Regions from separate parts of the Rhizobium sp. BK591 genome, predicted to be linked through region 3. Evidence: riboswitches for the same ligand, from Rfam matches in the RefSeq annotation. Region 3 holds a riboswitch; each other region holds the start of a gene.

Region 1 (5,839 bases), on a different contig from region 3:
CGCAAACGGCCTTAGAACGACGGATTTCTTGGCGCAGGATCTCGTCCGGGCGATCCTTCACGCGCAGTTGCACCAGTTTGACGCCCAGCGGCACGAGACGTTCGACCCAGTCGGCGCTATCGACGATGAGATAGAAGGGGTCGAGCTTCATGAGAAAACTGCCTTTCCGATGACGGGCGTGGATGGAACGGCCATGTCACGTGGCTCCAGCGGTACGGCGCCATGCGCGAGGCGGCCGGCATCGATGGCAAGGGCGAAGGCCTCGGCGATGGCGGCGGGATCGCCTGCGCCGGCAACGGCGGTGTTGAGAAGAACGGCATCATAACCGTACTCCATGACGGCGGCAGCATGAGACGGGCGGCCGATGCCGGCATCGACGATGAGCGGCACATCCGGAAAATGCGCCCGGAATGCCCGCAGCGCCATCGGGTTCACCGGTCCCATGGCGGAGCCGATCGGCGCGCACCAGGGCATCAGGATGCGGCAGCCGGCTTCCAGCAGCCTTTCGGCGACGACGAGGTCGTCGGTCGTGTAAGGGAAGACCTGAAAGCCCTCGCCGGTCAGAATGCGAGCCGCCTCGACAAGGCCGAAGACGTCGGGCTGCAGCGTATCGTGATGGCCGATCACTTCCAGCTTGATCCAATCGGTGCCGAAGACTTCGCGCGCCATCTTCGCCGTCAGCACGGCCTCTTGCACGCTGTGACATCCGGCCGTATTCGGCAGCACGCGCACGCCAAGCTCGCGGATCAGCTCGATGAAGGCGCCGCCCGCTTTGCCGCCGACGGTTTCGCGGCGAAGCGAAACGGTGACAATCTCCGTCTTCGAGCGCCTCACCGCCTCTGCAAGGACAGCTGGAGACGGATAGCGGGCTGTTCCGAGCAGCAGGCGGGAGTGGACTTCGACATCATAAAGTTTCAGCATCTCAGCCTCCTTGCATGGGTGAGAGAATTTCGATGCGGTCGCGTTCGCCGAGCTTGAAATCGGCGCGGTCCTCGCGGTGCACCAACTCGCCGTTCACCGCGGTTGCCAGCCATCCGCCTTCGTAGTCCAGAGCGAGAAGAAGATCTGCGAGCGTCGTGGCCGCGACCTCCTGTTCCTCGCCATTGATGATGAAGGTCATGACGCTCTCCTTACCGATTTCTTGCCTTCTTCAAGAAGAAGCCGCGCCACCTCGCCTGCCATGGCCGGCGCCAGCAGAAAACCGTGGCGGTAGAGGCCATTGACATGGAAGGTGCGCCCCTCCTGCGTCACACGCGGCAGATTGTCGGGATAAGCCGGCCGCACGCCCGCGCCGGTTTCCGTAACCCTTGCCTCGCCGAACACAGGATTGAGCGTGTAGGCGGCATTCAGCAACTCCATCAGCGAACGCGCGGTAATCGGGCCGGTATCATCACTTTCGATCATCGTCGCCCCGATCATGAAGCGATGTCTTTCGCGCGGCACGATATAGATCGGGTGGCGCGGATGCAGCAGGCGAACGGGACGAGAGAGCGTTATCTCGCGCGTTTCGACGCAGAGCATCTCTCCGCGAACGCCGCGCAATCCGGGCAGCTGGCCGATCTGTGCAGCTCCGGTGCAGTCGATCACCCGATCATAACGGGCAACGTCAGCATTGTGCGTGACGCCGAATGTCAGACGCATGCGTGCTTCCTCGAGCCCGGAGGCCAGCCCCGAGAGTGCCTGTCGCGGATCGAGATGCGCTTCATGTCGAAAGAATAGTGCGTTACGGAAACGGCCTGCGAGATCAGGTTCGAGAGCCGCGATCGCCTGCTCGTCCAGCCATTCCCATCCGCCCGTCCGGCGGGAAAAGCGGTTAAGTTCGCCGGCATCGCGCCCGGCCGCCACGACAAGTGTTCCCCGGCGATGGACATGGCCGGGCAATGCCGCCTCCCACCAATCGGCGGCAAGACGGCCGAGCGTCAGTACCGGCTCCTCTGCGCTTTCCCGTTCGCACCATGGCGCCAGCATGCCGCCGGCAAAGCCGGAAGCGCCGGCCCCGACCTTGTCGGCATGTTCAGTGACACTGACCCGGAGACCGTGCCGGTAGAGCTGCCAGGCAACGGTGAGGCCGGCAACGCCGGCCCCCTTGACGAGAATATGCATCGTCATTCTCCGGTTGGCGTTTTCGCCGCTTCGGCGACCGGCATGTAAAGATCGCCGCCATCGCGGTATTTGGCGGCCATGGCTTCCAGGCCCTCCTTCTGCGCTTCGGCGCGGATGTCGTGGGAAATCCGCATCGAGCAGAATTTCGGGCCGCACATGGAGCAGAAATGCGCCACCTTATGCGCCTCCTTCGGCAGCGTTTCGTCGTGGAAGGAACGCGCCGTTTCCGGATCGAGCGAGAGGTTGAACTGGTCCTCCCAGCGGAACTCGAAACGAGCGCGCGACAGCGCGTCGTCACGCACCTGGGCCGCCGGATGCCCTTTGGCGAGATCGGCCGCATGTGCGGCGATCTTGTAGGTGATGACGCCCACCTTGACGTCGTTGCGATCGGGCAGGCCGAGATGTTCCTTAGGTGTCACGTAGCAGAGCATGGCGGTGCCGAACCAGCCGATCATCGCAGCCCCGATCCCCGACGTGATGTGGTCGTAGCCCGGCGCAATATCGGTGGTCAGCGGCCCGAGCGTATAGAACGGAGCCTCACCGCAGACCGCGAGCTGCTTGTCCATGTTGGCCTTGATCTTGTGCATCGGCACATGGCCGGGACCTTCGATCATCACCTGGCAATCCTTCGCCCAGGCGATCTTCGTCAGCTCCCCGAGGGTCTCCAGTTCCGCGAACTGAGCCGCATCGTTGGCGTCGGCGATCGAACCGGGGCGCAGGCCATCACCGAGCGAGAAGGAAACGTCGTAAGCGCGGCAGATGTCGCAGATCTCCTCGAAATGCTCGTAGAGAAAACTCTCCTTGTGGTGGTGCAGACACCACTTGGCCATGATCGAGCCGCCGCGGGAAACGATGCCGGTGACGCGGTTGACGGTGAGCGGGATATAGGCGAGCCGCACGCCGGCATGGATGGTGAAATAGTCGACACCCTGCTCGGCCTGCTCGATCAGCGTGTCGCGATAGACCTCCCAGGTCAGGTCCTCGGCAATGCCGTTCACCTTTTCGAGCGCCTGGTAGAGCGGCACGGTGCCGATCGGTACCGGCGAATTGCGGATGATCCAGTCGCGGATATTGTGGATGTTGCGGCCGGTCGACAAGTCCATGACCGTATCGGCGCCCCAGCGGATCGCCCAGACCATCTTCTCGACCTCCTCCGCCATCGACGAGGTGACGGCGGAATTGCCGATATTGGCATTGATCTTCACCAGGAAATTCCGGCCGATGATCATCGGTTCGGATTCGGGATGGTTGATGTTGGCGGGAATGATTGCCCGGCCTTCCGCGACTTCGCGGCGAACGAATTCCGGCGTCACGAAATCCGGCACTTGGGCGCCAAAACTTTCGCCGTCGCGCACGAGCGGTTCCCTGGCCGCCTGCCGGCCGAGGTTTTCGCGGATGGCGACGAATTCCATCTCCGGCGTGATGATGCCGGCCCGCGCATAGGCGAGCTGGGTGACGGCTCTGCCCGCCTTTGCCTTGAAAGGCTGGTTGCGGATCGGGAATTCCGGCGTCAGGTGGCTGCCGGACACGAAGCCGTTGTCCTCCGGCCTGACGATGCGGCCCTCATAGGCCTCGACATCGCCGCGGGCGACAATCCAGCTTTCGCGCAGGCGCGGCAGGCCGGCATCGATACTGATCGCGGCGCCTTCTACCGTATAGGGACCGGAGGAATCGTAGACGGTGACCGGCGGTTCGCCGGAGGTCGGATGCAATGCGATCTGACGCATCGGCACGCGGATGTCCGGGTGGATCGTTCCAGCTTTCAGGACTTTCGTGGAGGCGGGAAGCGGGCCGGCGACCGGGGTGAGCTTGGTGGTTGCGATATTCATGGTTCGAGGCTCCAAGGTTTGACGTTTGGAGACCCAGTTCCAGAGTTGGAATGATGGAAGAACACGTCGGAATCCGAAGAACGGAATCCCGCCCTCGCCGCCGCAGCGCTCGCACCGTCCCTACGCCAGTATGAACTGGATCAGGTTCAACGGGTCACTGCGCCTCGGCCGGCCAAAGCCGATCCGACCAGCAGTATCTCAGCCCCTTGGCGGGACCCCCCTGGTGAATAGGGCTAAGCTATTGTGAGAAATGGTGCTCCGTCAAGCCCTTGGGCACCATTCCAGAACCCAATTCCCAACCGCGTTACGAAGATCGGCTCGATGGCAGTGCCGCTGGAAATCCGTAGTCATTGTTGGCAAGTTCGGTGGTAACCGACATGTCGGGAGAGCCATCCGCTCGGCGAAAGACCTCGTAAGTAATTCTGTCGACAATCTCATTGCCGGCGCCGAACACCAAGACGCGCGGCCGCAGCTTTATGATCTCATCGAACTCGCAAAAGACGCTGGATGCGATAATAATCTCATCGCCTTGCTGGCATGTACGAGCGGCCGCACCGTTGAGAATGCAGCACTTGCAGCCGGGATCACCATAGAGCACGTAAGTGCTGATTCTGGCCCCGGACATCTTGTTCCAGATTTCCACATATTCCAGCGGTTTCAGGCCGACCGCCCGGCAGAAGTCCGCGTCGATGGTAATCGACCCATGGTAGTTCAGCTTTGAGGCCGTCACTCGAATGCCATGCAGCTTCGCGCCCACGTATTTTTCCAATTTGTGCTCCTTCCAGATTCGACATTGTGGTTACATGCGACAGACCGCAGCCCCGCCCATGAGGCCAGCCCCGGCGGCAGTCAGCAACAGTGCCTCGCCCTCCGCGAAACGCCGCTCGGCATTGGCCATGGAGAGGGAAAGCGGGATGGTCGCGGCCGACGAATTCCCGAAGCGCTCGATCGTGCGGATGGTTTTTTCCGGCGCGATGCCGAGGTTGCCCGAGACGGCGTCGAATATGCGCGCGTTGGCCTGGTGCGGCACGAATTGGTCGACATCCGATGCGGCAATCCCCGCCTGTTCAAGCGCCCGCTTCGATGTCTCGGTCATCAGGGCGACAGCGCGGGAGAAGACCTCACGGCCGTCCTGCATAGTCATCAGGAAGTCCTCGGGCCTGAGCTCAGGAGAGAATGGCCGGTTGCTGCCGCCAGCGGGAATGTTGATCAGGCCATAGCCGCTACCATCCGATGCGAGATCGGCGCCAAGGAGGCCGCTTCGCCCGTTCGTGCTCGGCGCCAGCACGACGGCGCCGGCCGCGTCCGCAAACAGCACTGCACTTGCCCGCTCGGCGGGATTGATGCGGCGGCTGAGGATATTGGCGGCGACCACCAGCACGGCGCGGCCATGCGCACGGACGAAACCATCCGCCAGGGTGAGTGCGTAGAGAAAGCCCGAACAGGCGCCGGCCAGATCGATCGCGCCGGACCGTTCGAGGCCCAACCGGTGGGCCAGCAGCGGTGCCGAGGGCGGCATCAGATGATCCGGTGTCGAGGTCGCAAGCAGCGTCAGCGCGATCTCGCTTTGGGCGATCCCTGCGTCTTCAAGCGCCATCCGCCCGGCCTTGGCGGCAAGGCCGCTCAGCGTCTCGCCGTCTTCGGCCCAGTGGCGCGCGCGGATGCCGGTCCGGCGCTCGATCCAGCCTGTTTCGAGACCAAGGCGCGCCTCGATCTCCGCATTGACGACCCGCCGCGCTGGCACGGCATGCCCGAAGCCAACCATGCGGGAGGAGCGGCCAGACATCAGCCCGCGCTCCCGAGAACGATCGACGCGACCTGGTCTATGGCGTCATAGGCGTCGTCGAGTTCGTCCGCCGTCACGCAATAGGGCGGCATGAGGTAGATGACATTGCCGAGCGGACGGA
Region 2 (5,839 bases), on a different contig from region 3:
GAAGTTCGTCGAGGGCCGGTTGCAGCCCTTTCAGCGAGAAACGGATATTGACGTCCTGGCCGTTCATCAGCCGCACCAACCCTTCGGCGGTCGAGCCCTTCTTGAGCGCCGTCGCCGTCTTCGTATCCAGCGCCAGCTGCGCCCAGCATCCGGCCTGGTTGCAATTGCGGTAGTCAAGTTTCGCAACGGGCTTGCCGTCGGCCTTGATCGACAGGCCCGAGGGCAGGAAGACGTTGAGCGGCATCAGAGCGGTCAGCGTCAGCCCCGGCTTGCCTTTCTCGCCCTTGCCCTTCTCGCCCCTGCCCTTCTCGCCCTTGCCTTGGGACCCGGCCGGCGCAGCTGCGATCGCCAGCGTCAGCACATTGACGTTCTCGCCATCTTTGGCGACTTGCGCGATCTGGGCGACTTCGCAGGCCTCGGTGCCTTCAGAACCCGAGCAGCGATAATACCAGTCGTCGAATTTCTGGGATTTTATCGCCGGCGCCTGCACCTGCCCCGCTTCCTGATCGGCAGGAACAGCAGTTTGCGAAAAGGAAGGATTCGCCCAGGCGATGAATATCAGAACGGAGGCGACAGTCTGGAGGCCACACTTCGTATCGGCTTTCAAAAATTTTCTCATTGAAAATACAACTTCAGGAAGATTTTATTGGCGTGTAAAGTCATATCGCTACAATCCATCGTTTGGTCAACCTAAGCGTGTCAGCACGGTAAAGTTTCCGTTAGATATTTACTTCGCGTTCTGGGAGTTTGATTCCACGCCCTGGGAGAGGCTTACCGCAACGAAATCGCCACCAAATTTCGACAGCCGGAATAAAACTGAATGGCGAGGCGATGAGACGACACGCAACTTACGCGAAGCTGTTCTCGTGCTCGGCTACATTGAAAAATTCCATCGATGAACGGATAGGGTGAATAACTTCGCGCTATTCCAAATGCAGAAAAGTCTTGGGAAGATGAACTTCATTCTTTCAAAGAAAAGACTGCTTTCCCGCATCAGCACCCTCACCAATGCTGGCAGCCAACCCCTCACAAATACGAAGATGTATTTTAGAAATTGATTGCACCCACGGTTGCTGCGGTTATTCCTTTTGAAAAAGGGGAGGATAGCCGCATGGCGAAAAGGCAAGGACCCGGCCAACCCGGAAGAGAACCGGCAGACGACTTTCGGGAAAACCTGGTCAAGACCCGAATCGGCGGCGATCTCTCGTCCTTCATGAAAGGCGATCCCGACCCATAAATCATCCATAGCCATCGCGCGCCGCGTCGGTCGCATGATTGTCATTTTCGAGGTGACATCAGCCCCGTTCTCTGCGAAAAGAAACGCGATGAGAGACAGGGGCGTTCGTCGACAGACGGGCTGAGAAGCACCCTTCGAACCTGAACCGGATAATGCCGGCGGAGGGAGTCGCTCGGGGTCGCGGCATCGCCCGCACGAACCGCCCCGTGGCCGCCCCCGCCTGAAAGGGGCCATATGCAGACCAAGACCACACCCGGAGCGATGCTGAAGGCGATGCGCGAGAAGCCGCCGCTCGTTCAGTGCATCACCAATTACGTCGCCATGAACATCGCCGCAAATGTTCTGCTTGCCGCGGGCGCCTCGCCCGCCATGGTGCATGCCGCGGAAGAAGCCGGCGAATTCGCCGGGATCGCCAGTGCGCTGACCATCAATATCGGTACGCTGTCGACGCAATGGATCGACGGCATGCAGGCGGCGGCGAAGGCGGCGGCTTCAGCCGCCAAGCCCTGGGTGCTCGACCCGGTCGCTCATTATGCAACGGCCTTCCGCCGCAACGCCGTCGCCGATCTCCTGGCGCTGCATCCGACCATCATCCGCGGCAACGCTTCCGAAATCATCGCGCTGGCCGGCGGAGAGAGCCGCGGCCAGGGCGTCGACAGCCGCGACCCAGTCGAGCAGGCGGAAGGTTCGGCGCGATGGCTCGCCGAGCGTCAGCGGGCGGTCGTCGCCGTGACCGGCGCCATGGATTTCGTCACCGACGGCGAGCGGGCCGTGCGCATCGAAGGCGGATCGGCCTTGATGCCGCAAGTCACCGCGCTCGGCTGCTCGCTCACCTGCCTCGTCGGCGCCTTTGCGGCAACGGCGCCCGAGGACATTTTCGGCGCCACGGTCGCCGCCCTTTCGACCTTCGCCATCGCCGGCGAAGACGCGGCACTCGGCGCCGCCGGCCCCGGCTCCTTCTCCTGGCGCTTCCTCGATGCGCTGGCAGCGCTCGACGCCGAAACGCTTGACGCCAGGGCAAGGATATCGGCGGCATGAAGGCTTTCGACCTTTCGCTCTATCTCGTCCTCGACCCCGATCTCTGCGCGGGGATCGGCATGGTGGAAACGGCGCGCCTTGCCGTTGCCGGCGGCGCGACGATGGTGCAGTTGCGTGACAAACATGCCGGCACCGTCGGGATGATCGAGACCGGCCGCGCCTTGAAACAGGCGCTTGTCGGGACCGGCGCCCTGTTCATCGTCAACGACGATGTCGAGGCGGCAATCGCCATCGGCGCCGACGGTCTGCATATCGGCCAGGAGGATTTGGATGCGCGCACGGCGCGGACGATGATCGGCCCTGCCATGATCCTTGGCCTCTCGGTCGAGACCGCGGCGCTTGCCGCCGCCGTCGATCCGGATCTGGTCGATTATACCGGCGTCGGGCCGGTGTTTGCGACGCCGACCAAGGCCGATCACAAGCAGCCGATCGGTTTTGACGGTCTTGCCATGCTGGTAAAGGCCTCGCCGGTGCCGTCGGTTGCGATCGGCGGCCTCAAGGCGGATCATGTCGCCCAAGTATTTGCTGCGGGCGCCAAGGGCCTTGCCGTCGTCTCCGCCATCTGCGGTACGCCGGATCCCGAAGCGGCCACGCGCCGCATCGCCGCAGAAATTCGAAAGGCCCGCGCATGATCCGCAACGTTCTCTCCATCGCCGGCTCCGATCCCTCGGGCGGCGCCGGCATCCAGGCCGATCTCAAGGCCTTTTCCGCCCGCGGCGTCTACGGCATGGCGGTGCTGACCGCGCTGACGGCGCAGAACACCCAAGGCGTCAGCGGCGTGCATCTGGTGCCGCCGCAATTCGTCGCCGACCAAATCAATGCCGTCTTTGCCGATGTGCGCGTCGATGCCGTCAAGATCGGCATGATCGCCAATGCCGGCATCGCCGATGCCGTTGCCGGTGCACTGACTGACCACCGCGACATTCCGATCGTCATCGACCCGGTGATGATCGCCAAGGGTGGCGCCGCCTTGCTCGCGCCTGAGGCGGTCGACGTGCTGACCCGCCGGCTGCTGCCGCTTGCGACACTCCTGACCCCGAACTTGCCGGAAGCCGCCGCACTGCTGCACCAGCCGGTGGCGACAAACCGAGCCGAGATGGCGGCGCAGGCCGAACAGCTGCGGGCGTTTGGCCCGGCCGCAGTGCTGGTCAAGGGCGGCCATCTCGATAGCGACGAAAGTCCTGACGTCCTTGCCACCGCCGCTGGCCTGCACTGGTTCGAAGCCATGCGCGTGCCGACCAAGAACACGCACGGCACCGGCTGCACGCTCTCCAGCGCGCTGGCCGCCGAACTTGCCAAGGGCGCCTCGGCGCGGGAGGCGGTCGCCATCGCAAAGCAATATCTCGCCGGCGCGGTCGCGGCAGCCGGAAGCCTCACCGTCGGCTCCGGCCACGGCCCGGTGCAGCATTTTCATGCGCTGTGGAAAGACGGCGAATAAGCGCTCGCTCGGCATAGATGCAGCCAATCGAAACGGCCCGGCCCTCCCGGCCGTTTTTTCGTTCGGCAGCTACTTTGCGTTGAAACCGCAGTTGCAGTGCGGGCAGTCCCTTTGACCTTCTGAAAAACCTTGTTGACAAGCCCGGTCAGATGGCCAAATCTATAACACTAAAAGGGGATACATTCCGCAATAACGGAATAACTGGAGGAGTGACAGGTGCCAGACCTGCTTGTGAGCTTGTATTCCGCTGAGCTCGCCGACCTGAAACGGAAAGCCGATGATGTCGGCATCTCCATCCGTCCGGCCCTCCCCCCGGAACTGCATCTCATCGCCACTTGGGTTCGCGAACAGTTCACCGAGAACTGGGCAAGCGAAGTCACCGTCGCCTTCTCCCGCCAGCCGGTTGCCTGCCTGATCGCCGTCGACGACGGCAAGCTGCTGGGCTTTGCCTGCTACGACACGACGGCGCGCGGCTTCTTCGGCCCGACCGGCGTCGACCCGGAAGCGCGCGGCAAAGGTATCGGGCTCGCCCTCTTCTCCGCCTGCCTGCAGACGATGAAGACGCTCGGCCACGCCTATGCCTTCATCGGCGATGCCGGGCCGGTCGATTTCTACGCCAAGACCGCAGGCGCAACCATCATCCCCGCCCCCGACAAGGGCATCTACGAAGGCATGCTGAGAAGCACGCCGAAATGACCATCTGATCCCGGAGCTACAGAATTGTCCTCGACCCCGCTCGCCCTTTTCGTCGGCCTTCCCACTCCCACGATTTCGGATGATGAATTCGCCCTTTTTCGCGACACCAATCCGCTCGGCCTGTTCGTCGGCCGGCGCAATCAGCGCGAGCCGGAGCAGACCAAGCGGCTGATCGCCCGCTTCCGCGAAGCCGTCGGCCGCGACGACGCACCTGTCTTCACCGACCAGGAAGGCGGCCGCGTTCAGCATCTCGATGCCGGCCCCTGGCCGCTCTTCCGCAGCTTCGGCCAGTTTGCCGAACTTGCGCGCCGCGATTTCGATCTCGGCAAAAAAGCACTGCGCCTTTCCTCCCAGGCCATGGGCGCGATGATGACGGAACTCGGCCTTTCCAGCGGCTGCTCGCCCGTTCTCGACCTCGTCTTCGAGACGACGAGCGCGGTCATCGGCGCCCGCTCCTTCGGCCCTGATCCCGATTTCATCGCTGCCCTCGGCCGCGAGGTGGTCGATGGCCTGCTCGAGACCGGCAACATGCCCGTCATCAAGCACATTCCCGGCCATGGCCGTGCGACACTCGACTCCCACAAGGAGCGTCCGGTGGTCGACGCCAGCCGCGAGACGCTCACCGCGACCGATTTCAAACCCTTCGTCGCGCTGAAGGATACGCCTTGGGCGATGGTCGCCCATGTCGTCTACTCGGCCTATGACGCGGAGCTGCCGGCGTCCGTCTCGCCCATCATGCACGACGTGATCCGCAAGGACATGGGCTATGAGGGCGTGCTGATATCAGACTGCATCTTCATGGAGTCGCTCTCCGGTACCTTGCCGGAACGCGTCAAACAGGTGCTCGACGCAGGCTTCGACATCGCGCTCCACAGCCACGGCGACATTCCGGAAAGCGAAGCTGCCGCCAAGGCCGCCCGTCCGCTGACGGAAGCCGCCCTCAAGCGGATCGTCGCCGGCAAGGCGCGCCTCGGCAATCTCAAAGTCGATGTCCGCGCCGCCCACGCAGAAGTCGAAGACATGTTTGCCAGCGCGCTGGTCTCCTGACCGGCCCGTCAACTCTCACCGCATAAGAAAAGGGGAATAAAACATGAAAAAATATCTTCTTGCCGCCGCCGCGCTGACGCTGCTTTCGGGATCGGCCATGGCGCAGACGATTCTGACGGCGAATATCGAACCTGCGACGACCTGGGTTCGCAACTTCAACCCGTTCAACCAGACCTCATCGCGCCAGTCGACGCTCGACTTCATCTACGAGCCGCTGGTTATTTTCAACCGCTTCGACAGCAACAAGCCGGTCTATCGTCTAGCCGAAAGCTTCAAGCTCTCCGACGATCTGAAGAGCATCGAGTTCAAGCTGCGCCCGAACCTGAAATGGTCTGACGGTAAGCCGCTGACCGCAGCCGACGTCAAGTTCACCTATGATTACC
Region 3 (5,839 bases):
AAAGGTCCAAGCAAATCAGCAGATAAGCTGACCGCCATTGATCTCGATCACCTGGCCGGTGATGTAGCCCGAGAGGGAGGGAGCCGCCAGGAACAGATAGGCGGGAGCGCAATCCTCCGCCGTGCCGAGCCTTTGCAGGGGGATGGATTTTCTTGTCTGCTCCAGCTTTTCGCGGGAGGAATAGCGCTCATGGAAATCCGTCTCGATCGTTCCCGGTGACACGCAATTGACCCGGATTCCATCCGGTGCGAGCTCACGGGCAAGCGCCTTGGAATAGGTCGCAACGAAGGCTTTCGAGGCCGAATAGATCGAGGAACCGGGGCTGCCGCCGGTCAGCGCCGAAATCGAAACCGTGTTGACGACAGCGGCGCCTTCAGCCGCCTTTAATGCCGGCAACAGTGCACGTGTCAGCGCCACCACCGATGTCTGGTTGAGCCGCACGATCGCCTCATATTCTGCGTCGGTGAGCGTGGCCGCGGGAAACCGGCCAAGCATGGTGCCGGCATTGTTCACCAGCACATGCACCCTGTCGAAGAAGGCGAGAACGTCTTCGGCAAATTGCGCCGCCCCACCGGCCGCCGAGAAATCGGCGTGCAGCAGCAGCGCCCGTCTTTCGGATTCAGCCGTCAGCAGGAAATCCGGCAGCTCGCGTCCCGGCTTGCGCCCGGTATGGACGATCACTTTTGCGCCGCAGTCCAGGAACTGCCGGGCCACTTCGAGGCCGATGCCGCGGCCGGCGCCGGTCACGACGACATTGCGATTTTCGAACAGTCTGGGATGAAACACGAAGCCGTCCTCCTCGCGGACAGTGCCGCCGGTTGCGTCACTCGCCCTTAACATATGAGCGCGCCGACCGAAAGAAAGGCAGGTACCGATCTTTCCCGGGAGACGCAGCCAAGTCTCCCTCTGGGGAAGGGCTCTAGCTTTCGGTCTCCAGAAGCCGCGCACCCGACCCCTCTTTGCCGAGCCGATCGCAGGGATTGCGCAACGGACAGCTTTCGATCGACAGGCAGCCGCAGCCGATGCAGCCGGTCAGACGGTCGCGCAGCAGGCTCAGCCGCCTGATTCGCGCGTCGAGATCATCCTTCCAGCGCGCCGACAGCACCTGCCAGTCGGCGACGGTGGGCGTGCGTCCTTGCGGCAGCGACTCGAACGCCGCCTGGATTTCCGAAAGCGGAATGCCGACACGCTGCGCCACCTTGATGATGCCAAGCCGGCGCAGCACGTCACGGCCGTATCGCCGCTGGTTGCCGCGGGACCGGATGCTCGAGATCAGCCCCTTGGTCTCGTAGAAATGCAGCGCCGAGACGGCAAGGCCGCTGCGCTCCGCCACTTCGCCAACCGTCAGAAGTCTGCCGAGCGGCGTTGCAGGAATCGTATCCATCGGCTCTTGACCTCAATATTAGTTGAGGTTTTATAACCCGTGCTTCGATAATCGTAAAGTCCAATCGCGACAAGGAGCAACGCATGAAAACACCCACCAGGCTGGCGGTCATCTATGGCAGCACGAGAGAGGGCCGCATCTGCGACCGGGTGGTCAAATGGCTGACGCAGGAGCTCGTCCGCTTCCCGCAATTTGATATCGACATCATCGACCCGCTCGATTTCGCGCTGCCGGTAAGCCGTGACGTGGCACACCCCGAAATCGACAGGCTCGCCGGGCGGCTTGGCATGGCCGACGCCTTCATCATCGTCACCCCGGAATACAATCACAGCTTCACGGCCTCGCTGAAGTCGATCATCGATTTCTTCTTCGAGCCCTGGCAGGGCAAACCTGTCGCCTTCGTTTCCTATGGCGGCATATCGGGCGGCCTGCGCGCCGTCGAACAGCTGCGCCTCGTCTTTGCCGAACTCCACGCGGTCACGATCCGCGATTCGGTGAGCTTTACAGCACCTTGGAACCGCTTCGACACCGAGGGACGGCTCGACAATCCCACCGACGCGATGCGTCTGCTCGACCGGATGATGGCGAGGCTGGAATGGTGGACACGGGCGCTCGTCACTGCCCGCAGCGATTGCCCCTATGCCGACATCGCCGCCTGAGGCAGCAAGCTCCGGTTCCGTTCCCGGCAGGTACGGAACCTCGAGGGACACCCGGGCAGGACCTCCGTCCGGGTGTTCTCAACAGTAAGGCATATCAGGCGATACCGGGCATGGCAGGCTCATCCCGACCGCATGGACGGGTTCGCAACTTTGCAGTTGCGGGGAGAAAACCCCGGTGATAGTTTCCGCGCCATTAACGGGGGAGCTCCGTATTGCCGGGGCTGAGATGTGAGGTGCAAGCCTCTGGACCCTTCAAAGCTGATCTGGGTAATGCCAGCGGAGCGAGGTTCAGATGTTTTCAGGCGCACAAGTGTCACTCTATCCGATGTCCGGCGATTTCGTCGGCATCATTCTCGATGCCGTCAAGGCGCTCGATCCCTATCGCGACCGGCTGCGCATCGAGACCGATGACATCTCTACGCTGCTGGTCGGCCCGCCTGACATTCTTTTCGCCGCCATGCACGATCTTTTCGTCACCGCCGCAAAGACCGGCGAACATTGCGTGCTGTCCGCCGCCGTCTCACGCGGCTGCCCCGGTGAGCCCGACGAGGCCATCTGCGGCGTCAACCCCTCCTCCGGCCAGGCAGAGCCGCTTGCTGACCGTATAGCGGCCGCCCTTGCCGCCGTTGAAATCACCGCCGAGACCGGACAGCCGACCGCTGCCCAATTCTCGCTCTACGTCATGGGAACCGGCACCCATATGGACGAGATCTATGGCTGCATCGACTTTCTCAAACGCTCCGGCACTTTCGACCGCGCCAAGAATTTCTGCACCAGGCTTTCTGGCGATGCCGGCGCCGTCTTCGCAACCATTCGTGAGGCCTTCTATCGCTTCGGTGACCCCGAGGGGCATGTGACCCTCGATATCACGGTGTCAGCCAATACAGCGCCGCGCGTCTTTTCAGACGCGCAAAGGACGCTGTAACACTTTAAATTGCTGCATAATTTTATCCTTAAATCGATTCCGATTTAAGGAATTATGCAGTGCCCGACGAAAGCCTGAAATCGAACGCCGATGACACCGCTACCACCACTGGGTTCGCGCCTTGCCGCGCTCCGCGCCGCTCTCTACCGGGGCATACCTGCCCTGCTCGCCGGCTGCGCCTTTTTGGCGGCATGGGAACTCTATGTCGATCTTTCCGGGATCAAGCCCTCCATCCTGCCGGCGCCGTCGCGCATCGTCATCCAGGGCTGGCTGAACCGCGAGGCGCTGATATCAAACACCTGGCCGACGCTCGGCGCGACGCTTGGAGGTTTCGCGCTGTCGCTGGCTTTCGCCTTCGTAGCCTCGATCCTCATGGATTTCGTGCCCTTCATGCGCCGGGCATTGCTGCCGATCTTCATCGCCAGCCAGACCCTGCCGCTGGTGGCGATCGCGCCCCTCGTCGTCCTCTGGTTCGGCTTCGGCCTGCTGCCGAAAGTGTTGCTGGTGGCGCTCGTCACCTTCTTTCCGCTGCTCGTCGCCCTGCTGCAGGGCTATGAATCGACCGACCGCGACATCGCCGAATTGCTGAATTCGATGAAGGCGAGTCGCTGGCGGATTTTCTGCCTGGCCCGGCTTCCCTCCTCGCTGCCCTATTTCTTCGCCGGCCTCAGAATCTCGATCACCTATGCCGTCGTTGGCGCGATTTTTGCCGAATATGCCGGCGCCGCCCGCGGCCTCGGCATCTATATCCTCAACGCCAAGAACAATTTCCGTCCCGATCTCGTGCTCGCCGCCGTCGTCGTCAGCGCCGTGCTCACGCTCGGCCTCTTCGGGCTGACGCTGTTGATCCAGCGCCTCGTCATGCCCTGGCAGCCAACCGGGGAGCGGCGCCGATGAGCGATACAATGGTTGAACTCGGTAGTATCTCGAAGTCCTTCGACGGCATGAAGGTGCTGGGCGACATTTCGCTCGCCGTCGCAGACGGCGAGTTCGTTTCGATCGTCGGACCGTCCGGCTCCGGAAAATCGACGGTGCTGCGGCTGCTGACACAGGCGCTTCGACCCGATTCCGGCACCATGCTTTTCAACGGCGTGCCGCTGGAACAGGCACCGCATTCCTTCGCCTTCATGCCGCAGCGCGATGCGCTGATGCCCTGGCGCCGGATCATCGACAATGCGGCACTCGGCCTCGAGGTGAAAGGCATGAGCCGCCGCGCGGCCCGCGCCGCCGTCGCGCCTTTGTTCGAGAGCTTCGGCCTTTCCGGCTTCGAACACCACTATCCTTCCGAACTATCCGGCGGCATGCGCCAGCGCGCCGCACTGCTGCGCACCGTCGTCCAGACGCAGGACATGCTGCTGCTCGACGAGCCCTTCGGCGCGCTCGACGCGCTGACGCGCACGCAGATCCAGGAATGGCTGCAGGGCATGTGGACCGAGCACCGCTGGACGGCGCTGCTGATCACCCATGACGTTCGCGAGGCCGTGTTCCTCTCCGACCGGATCTACGTGCTTTCGGCCCGTCCGGCGCGTATCATCCGCGAATTCCGCGTTCCCCTGCCCCGTCCGAGAAGCATCGCCGACCTCGGCTCGCCGGCGGCCCAGGCGATCGAAACCGAAATCCTGCAAACCCTGCTTCATCCGCAAGAACAGGATGATTTTAGGCCGGTCGGCCCAAAATCTGAATCGCTGTTCTAATTTATAGAGTTAGAGCATGATGTCGTCCGAAACCGCCGACACTTTTCGGCATCATGCTCTAGAGACCTGAGGAGGTCACCATGCTGCTTCTCACCCGCCGCCAGACGATTTTCGCCGCCATCGCGGCAAGCCTTGCCGGCCGCACCGCCTTCGCCCAATCGGCGCCCGCAAAGGTTCGCATCGCGCTCGACTGGACGCCCAACACCAACCATATCGGCATCTATGTCGCCAAGGCGAAGGGCTTCTACGCCGATGCCGGACTCGATGTCGAGATCCTTCCCTTCACCGATACCAGCGCCGGAACACTGGTGTCGAACGGCGTTGCCGATTTCGGCATCAGCAGTGAGATCGAGACCCTCACGCAGCGCGCCGGCGGCGGTGACGTGAAGATGGTCTACGGCGTCGTCCAGACAGAAACCGCACGCCTGATCTTCAAGGGCGGACGCGACGACATCAAGAGCCCGAAAGACCTCGACGGCAAGACCTATGGCGGCTTTGGCGGCACCTGGGAGAGCGCGCTGATCTCCGCAATGATCCGCAATGACGGCGGCAAGGGCGACGTCAAGACCGTCACCCTCGGCACCTCCGCTTACGAGGCGCTGGACAATGGCTCGATCGATTTCACGCTGGAGATCTACACCTGGGAAGGCATAGCCGCCGAACTGGAGAACCGGAAGATCGGCCGCTTCCACTATTCCGATTATGGCATTCCGGACGAGCAGACGACGGTCATCGTCTCCAGCGACGCCTATCTCTCGGCAAACCGGGAACACGCCCGCGCCTTCATCCAGGCCACGCGCCAGGGTTATGCCTATTCCGTCGACCATCCCGACGAAGCCTGCGATCTGCTGATCTCTGGAAGCAATGGCGCACTGATGAATACGGAACTGGTAAAGGCGTCTCAGAAGGCATTGATCGAGGGGCACTTCCTGAAATCCGAGGCCGGCGTGATCGGTAAGCTCGATCCGGCAAAGGCCGAAGCCCTCGGCGGCTTCCTGCTCGAGAATGGGATTCTGGTCGACGCCAATGGCGCCGCACTCAAGGAGAAGCCGGACTTTTCCACCTATTATACCAACGAACTTCTCGACTGAGCCCAACGCCTGCCTTGCCCGTCGGGGCTTTCCGCTGCAAAGTCCGAGACCCGGAGCATGATGTCGTGCGAAAACCGCTCACACTT
Region 4 (5,839 bases), on a different contig from region 3:
TGCCAAACGCCTCAGCCATGGCAGGCGGATCGCCTGCGACGGCGACCGCCGTGTTGAGCAGCACCGCGTCGTAGCCGAATTCCATCACTGTTGCCGCATGCGACGGTCTCCCGATCCCCGCATCCACGATCAGCGGTATGTCCGGAAAGGCGCTCCGCATGGCGGTGAGCGCGGAAGGGTTGCGCGGACCGGCCGCAGAACCGATCGGCGCGCACCAGGGCATCAAGACCCGGCATCCGACGGAGACCAGCTTTTCACCCACCACCAGATCGTCCGTCGTATAGGGAAATACGCAAAACCCTTCCGCACAAAGAATGCGTGCGGCTTCGACCAGTTCGAATACATCCGGCTGGAGACTGTCGTGGTGGCCGATCACCTCGAGCTTGATCCAGTCGGTACCGAATATCTCGCGCGCCATCTTGGCGGTCAGGATCGCTTCGGACGCGCTGTGACATCCCGCGGTATTTGGCAGGACGCGGACCGCGAGCTGGCGGATGAGTTCGAAGAAGGCTCCACCGGTCTTTCCGCCGGCCGTTTCGCGGCGAAGCGAGACGGTGACAATCTCCGCGCCGGACCGGCTGACCGCCTCGGCAAGGACGGCCGGCGACGGATAACGCGCGGTGCCGAGCAGAAGCCGCGAAGACAGTGCAGCATCATAAAGAGAAAGCATGGATCAACCTCCCTGCATCGGGGACAGGATTTCGATACGGTCACCATCGTCGAGCCGGTGATCGGCTCGGTCCTCGCGATGCACGAGATCTCCGTTGACGGCGGTTGCCAGCCAGTCGCCCTCGTATTCCAGAACATGAAGGAGTTCGGCCAGGGTTACGGCCTCGCAGACCTGGGTTTCGCCATTGATTATCAGTTTCATGAGGTTAGCCTTTCAGAAGTGAATGCCGCTCGAGGAGAATATCGGTGGCCCGCACCGCCATGGCGGGCGCCAGCAGGAAGCCATGCCGATGCATGCCGGCGATCGCGAGCCCCTCCTCCGTCTCGATGACTTGCGGAATGTTGTCGGCAAACGCCGGCCGTATGCCAGTCCCGGTCTCGACAACGCGTGCCTCGCCAAACGCCGGATGCAGCGCATAGGCCGCGTTCAGGAATTCCATGAGCGAACGCGCGGTAATCGGTCCGTCATCGTCAGCCTCGATCATCGTCGCCCCGACCATGAAACGGTGATCGTCGCGGGGCACGATGTAGATAGGATGGCGGGGATGCAGCATCCTAACCGGCCTGGAAAGGGTAATATCCGCAGTTTCCAGATAGAGCATTTCGCCTCGCACGCCGCGCAGGCCGGAAAGTCGCGGTATCGCCGCTGGCCCGGTGCAATCGAGCACGCCGGCAAACCGCCGGTCCTGCGGCTGGCATCCGCCGAAATGGAAGACGACGCCACGCTCGCGGAGCCTGCCGGCTAGTCTGGCCAGTGCGCGGCGTGGATCGAGATGCGCTTCCTGCTCGAAGAAAAGAGCCTTTTCGAAGCGGCCGGCTAGTGCAGGCTCGAGGTCGGCCACACCCTTGCGATCGATCCAGACATGACCGGTGGTGCGCGCGGCAAACCGGACGAGATCGGGGAGGTCGCGCGGCTGCGCCACGACCAGAGTACCGCGGCGACGAACCTCGCCGGGCACGACCTCCTCCCACCATCCGGCCGCGCCCAGGCCCAATGTCAGGACAATCTCTTCGGCCGCTTCCCGTTCGCAATAGGGCGCGAGCATTCCTCCAGCAAAGTGCGAGGCGCCAAGTCCCGCCGCGCCGGCCTTCTCGATCACCTCGACCGAAAAGCCCCGCCTGACGAGCTCATGGGCTGCCGCGAGGCCGGCAACACCAGCCCCTTTGACGAGAAACGTAGGCATTATGCGTTACCCGGAAGGTTTTCGATCGGCATGTACAGGTCGCCACCCTCCCGATATTTCGCCGCCATCGCTTCCAGCCCTTCCTTCTGCGCTTCGGCGCGGATATCGTGCGAAATCCGCATCGAGCAGAATTTCGGACCGCACATGGAGCAGAAATGCGCCACCTTATGCGCCTCCTTCGGCAGCGTTTCGTCGTGGAAGGAGCGGGCGGTTTCCGGATCGAGCGAGAGGTTGAACTGGTCCTCCCATCGGAACTCGAAACGGGCGCGCGACAACGCATCGTCGCGCACCCGCGCCGCCGGATGACCCTTGGCCAGATCGGCGGCATGTGCCGCGATCTTATAGGTGATGACGCCCACCTTGACGTCGTTGCGGTCCGGCAGGCCGAGATGTTCCTTGGGCGTCACGTAGCAGAGCATGGCGGTGCCGAACCAGCCGATCATCGCAGCCCCGATGCCGGACGTGATGTGGTCATAGCCCGGCGCGATATCGGTGGTCAGCGGCCCGAGCGTATAAAAAGGCGCCTCGCCGCAGACCGCGAGTTGCTTGTCCATGTTTTCCTTGATCTTGTGCATCGGCACATGACCGGGACCTTCGATCATCACCTGGCAATCCTTCGCCCAGGCGATTTTCGTTAACGCGCCGAGCGTTTCCAGTTCTGCGAACTGCGCCGCATCGTTGGCATCGGCAATCGAGCCTGGCCGCAGGCCATCACCGAGCGAGAAGGAAACGTCGTAAGCGCGGCAGATGTCGCAGATCTCCTCGAAATGCTCGTAGAGAAAACTCTCCCGGTGGTGGTGCAGACACCACTTGGCCATGATCGAGCCGCCGCGAGAAACGATGCCGGTGACGCGATTGACGGTCAGCGGGATATAGGCAAGCCGCACGCCCGCATGGATGGTGAAGTAATCGACGCCCTGCTCGGCCTGTTCGATCAGCGTATCGCGATAGACCTCCCAGGTGAGGTCCTCGGCAATGCCGTTCACCTTTTCGAGTGCCTGGTAGAGCGGCACGGTGCCGATCGGTACCGGCGAATTGCGGATGATCCATTCGCGGATATTGTGGATGTTGCGGCCGGTCGACAGGTCCATGACCGTGTCGGCACCCCAGCGGATCGCCCAGACCATCTTCTCCACTTCCTCCGCCATGGAGGAGGTGACGGCGGAATTGCCGATATTGGCATTGATCTTCACCAGGAAGTTCCGGCCGATGATCATCGGCTCGCTTTCCGGGTGATTGATGTTGGCGGGAATGATCGCCCGGCCGGCGGCGACCTCCTGGCGGACGAATTCCGGGGTCACATGATCGGGAATATGGGCGCCGAAGCTTTCGCCATCGCGGCTCATGGCCTCCACCTGTGCCTTGCGGCCGAGATTTTCGCGGATAGCGATGAATTCCATTTCCGGGGTGATGATGCCGGCGCGTGCATAGGCGAGTTGGGTCACGGCATTGTCTCCCCTCGCCCGCAGCGGCTGGCGCTTGGCCGGAAATTCCGGTGTCAGCCGTTCGCCGCTGACAAAGCCGTTGTCTTCGGGACGCACATGGCGGCCTTCATAGGCCTCGACATCTCCGCGGGCGAGCACCCAGCCGCGACGGAACTGTGACAGGCCCTGCTCGATGCGGATATCAGCGCCCTCGACAGTGTAAGGGCCGGAGCAATCATAGACGACGACAGGCGGCTCGCCCGATGTCGGATGGACGCTGATCTCGCGCATCGGCACGCGGATGTCGGAGTGCATATCTCCGGGGATGTAGATTTTCCGCGACGCCGGTAGCGGGCCGGTGGTGACGGTGGGTGTGACGTTCTTTGCGGCAATGGTCATGGTTTGAGGCTCCAAGTTGCAATTGGAGACCCAGTCAATCAGCCGGAATGATGGAAAGACGCCGGCATGGAATCCACGCGGGAATCCGAAGCCTTCGAGCGCTTGCACCGTCCCTACGCCAGTATGAACTGGATCAGGTTCAACGGGTCACTGCGCCACAACAGGCAAAGCCAAATTGTCCAGCAGTATCTCAGCCCCTTGCCGGGACCCCCCTGGTGAATGTCGCAAAGACTATGTCCTGGGCCGAGTTCGTGTCAACCACAGACCTTCCGTCGTCCCGCTCTTGGGCGTATTTTGATGTGGAAGCCGGGCAGATCATTGAATGTGGGAGAAGGATGTCGCCGACGTTCCAAATTGTCGCCTTGAACGGGATCGAGCGACCGGCCACCGAGATGGACCGGAGGTTCCTTGTTGCCGCCTAAGATTGTGCAAATTCCTTTTCGAAAGACCTCGTTAGAGCAACCGCACCTGCTTTATCGGCAAAGTTCATTCGATCGCCGAGAGGAACGCCGGGATCTGTTGCTCGAAGAACTTCGAGAAGGAGGCGATGCGCGGCGGCAGCGCCTGGTAAGGGGGGTAGTACAGGGTCAGCCATAAGTCTGGCGGCGACCAGTCCCGCAGGACGTGGACGAGCCGTCCGGTCCGCAGATGCTCGGCGACATGGAACTTGGGCAGCATGGCGACCCCGACGCCGTCGGCCGCCATGCTCGCCAGCACCTCTCCGCTATTGGCGCTGAATGCACGGCCTGCAGAAATCGTGGCGCTGCCACTGCCGTCCGACAGTGACCAGGTCTCCCGTTTGCTTTCGCCGCTATAGGCCAGGCAATCGTCGGGAATGAGCTCGTTCGGGTGCTTCATGTCGCAAAACCGGCTGCCGGGCGCTGCGACGAGGATACGGCGCACGACGCTGATCTTGCGCCAGATCGTGAACTTGTCCGAAGGTGCCGCGGAAATGCGGATCGCCAGATCATAATCGTCGTCGATGATGTCGACGAGTCCATCGGCGAGCGAGATTTCGAAGCTGATCTTGGGATAGCGCTCCCTGAATGCCGAGAGAATGGGCGGCAGGACCTGCTGGCCGAACCAGGTCGGCGCGCTGATGCGCAGGCGGCCATGATCCGCCTTGTGGGAATTCATCACGTCCTTGCGCGCGTTGTCGAGCGCCTGCACCGCCGGCTGTATCTGGGCGGCGAAGATCGCGCCATCGGTCGTCAGCGACACTTGGCGCGTGGTGCGCACGAAGAGTTGCACGCCCAGATCTTCTTCCAGGGCCGCAATCGCCCGGGTGACGGCTGCGGGCGTCATATCGAGCTCGCGCGCGACCTGCGCGAAGCTCCGCTTCTCGGCAGCCAGCAGGAAGGTTCGGAGCAGCTTGTAGTCGTTCATCGATTATTTCACCAATGGCAATTCACTGACAATTATTATTGCAATTTCCACGCCTGATCAACCGACGTAGATTTTCAATCACACCAGACAAACCAACACAGCCGCGGAAGGGCGAGGATCATGATCAAGGATATCAAGGGACTGCATCACATCACGTCGATGGCATCGGATGCCCGTCAGAACAACGCGTTCTTCACGGGCACGCTTGGCCTGCGCCGCGTCAAGAAGACCGTAAATTTCGACGATCCCAACGTCTACCACCTCTATTACGGTGATGAGGCCGGTACCCCCGGCTCCGTCATGACCTACTTCCCGTTTCCCGACGTGATGCGCGGCCGTCCCGGCGTCGGCGAAGTCAGTGACACACAGTTCGCGGTGCCCAAGGGCTCGTTGTCCTTCTGGCAGGATCGCTTATCGGCAAAGGGAACCGGCAGCCTGCAGACCGACACTGCCTTTGGCGCTCCCCGCCTCCTGTTCAAAGGGCCGGACGGCGAAGGGTTTGCCCTTGTCGAAACCGAAACCGATGGCCGAAAGGCCTGGACTGGCGCCGGCATCGACGAAAGCGTCGGCATCCGCGGCTTCACCGGTGCCAGATTCCGCCTGCATGACGCCGCTGCCACGTCCGAACTGCTCGGTTTCATGGGCTACCAGCGCACTGAAACGGATGGTGACGTCACCCGCTTCATCATCCCCGGCGGCAATGGTGCCGACACGATCGACCTCGAAGTCCTTCCGAAAACGCCTTTCGCAAGGCAGGGCGCAGGTTCCGTGCATCAC

Evidence for each region. Region 3 has a riboswitch for thiamine pyrophosphate ahead of FHX10_RS22570 (YkoF family thiamine/hydroxymethylpyrimidine-binding protein). Riboswitches for the same ligand answer to the same signal wherever they lie in the genome.
Region 1: linked by a shared signal. The riboswitch ahead of thiC (phosphomethylpyrimidine synthase ThiC) and the one ahead of FHX10_RS22570 (YkoF family thiamine/hydroxymethylpyrimidine-binding protein) in region 3 are both predicted to bind thiamine pyrophosphate.
Region 2: linked by a shared signal. The riboswitch ahead of thiM (hydroxyethylthiazole kinase) and the one ahead of FHX10_RS22570 (YkoF family thiamine/hydroxymethylpyrimidine-binding protein) in region 3 are both predicted to bind thiamine pyrophosphate.
Region 4: linked by a shared signal. The riboswitch ahead of thiC (phosphomethylpyrimidine synthase ThiC) and the one ahead of FHX10_RS22570 (YkoF family thiamine/hydroxymethylpyrimidine-binding protein) in region 3 are both predicted to bind thiamine pyrophosphate.

Annotation. Positions count from the first base shown of each region.
Region 1 covers NZ_JACIAZ010000010.1:14,564-20,402, forward strand. The annotation lists gene FHX10_RS31975 (thiamine phosphate synthase) at 1-151, opposite strand, end outside; gene FHX10_RS31980 (thiazole synthase) at 148-921, opposite strand; gene thiS (sulfur carrier protein ThiS) at 923-1,120, opposite strand; gene thiO (glycine oxidase ThiO) at 1,117-2,103, opposite strand; gene thiC (phosphomethylpyrimidine synthase ThiC) at 2,106-3,932, opposite strand; TPP riboswitch at 4,032-4,164, opposite strand; gene FHX10_RS32000 (aspartate 1-decarboxylase) at 4,237-4,701, opposite strand; gene FHX10_RS32005 (beta-ketoacyl-ACP synthase III) at 4,732-5,718, opposite strand; gene FHX10_RS32010 (adenosylmethionine--8-amino-7-oxononanoate transaminase) at 5,718-5,839, opposite strand, start outside.
Region 2 covers NZ_JACIAZ010000002.1:398,159-403,997, reverse strand. The annotation lists gene FHX10_RS09005 (invasion associated locus B family protein) at 1-619, opposite strand, end outside; gene FHX10_RS09000 (hypothetical protein) at 875-1,252, opposite strand; TPP riboswitch at 1,325-1,421, shown strand; gene thiM (hydroxyethylthiazole kinase) at 1,472-2,275, shown strand; gene thiE (thiamine phosphate synthase) at 2,272-2,907, shown strand; gene thiD (bifunctional hydroxymethylpyrimidine kinase/phosphomethylpyrimidine kinase) at 2,904-3,713, shown strand; gene FHX10_RS08980 (GNAT family N-acetyltransferase) at 3,930-4,409, shown strand; gene FHX10_RS08975 (glycoside hydrolase family 3 N-terminal domain-containing protein) at 4,434-5,456, shown strand; gene FHX10_RS08970 (ABC transporter substrate-binding protein) at 5,500-5,839, shown strand, end outside.
Region 3 covers NZ_JACIAZ010000005.1:118,112-123,950, forward strand. The annotation lists gene FHX10_RS22555 (SDR family NAD(P)-dependent oxidoreductase) at 16-840, opposite strand; gene soxR (redox-sensitive transcriptional activator SoxR) at 920-1,384, opposite strand; gene FHX10_RS22565 (NADPH-dependent FMN reductase) at 1,468-2,043, shown strand; TPP riboswitch at 2,232-2,345, shown strand; gene FHX10_RS22570 (YkoF family thiamine/hydroxymethylpyrimidine-binding protein) at 2,336-2,968, shown strand; gene FHX10_RS22575 (ABC transporter permease) at 3,059-3,865, shown strand; gene FHX10_RS22580 (ABC transporter ATP-binding protein) at 3,862-4,662, shown strand; gene FHX10_RS22585 (ABC transporter substrate-binding protein) at 4,743-5,753, shown strand.
Region 4 covers NZ_JACIAZ010000002.1:54,233-60,071, reverse strand. The annotation lists gene FHX10_RS07415 (thiazole synthase) at 1-670, opposite strand, end outside; gene thiS (sulfur carrier protein ThiS) at 674-871, opposite strand; gene thiO (glycine oxidase ThiO) at 876-1,853, opposite strand; gene thiC (phosphomethylpyrimidine synthase ThiC) at 1,853-3,676, opposite strand; TPP riboswitch at 3,769-3,900, opposite strand; gene FHX10_RS07395 (LysR family transcriptional regulator) at 4,163-5,062, opposite strand; gene FHX10_RS07390 (ring-cleaving dioxygenase) at 5,183-5,839, shown strand, end outside.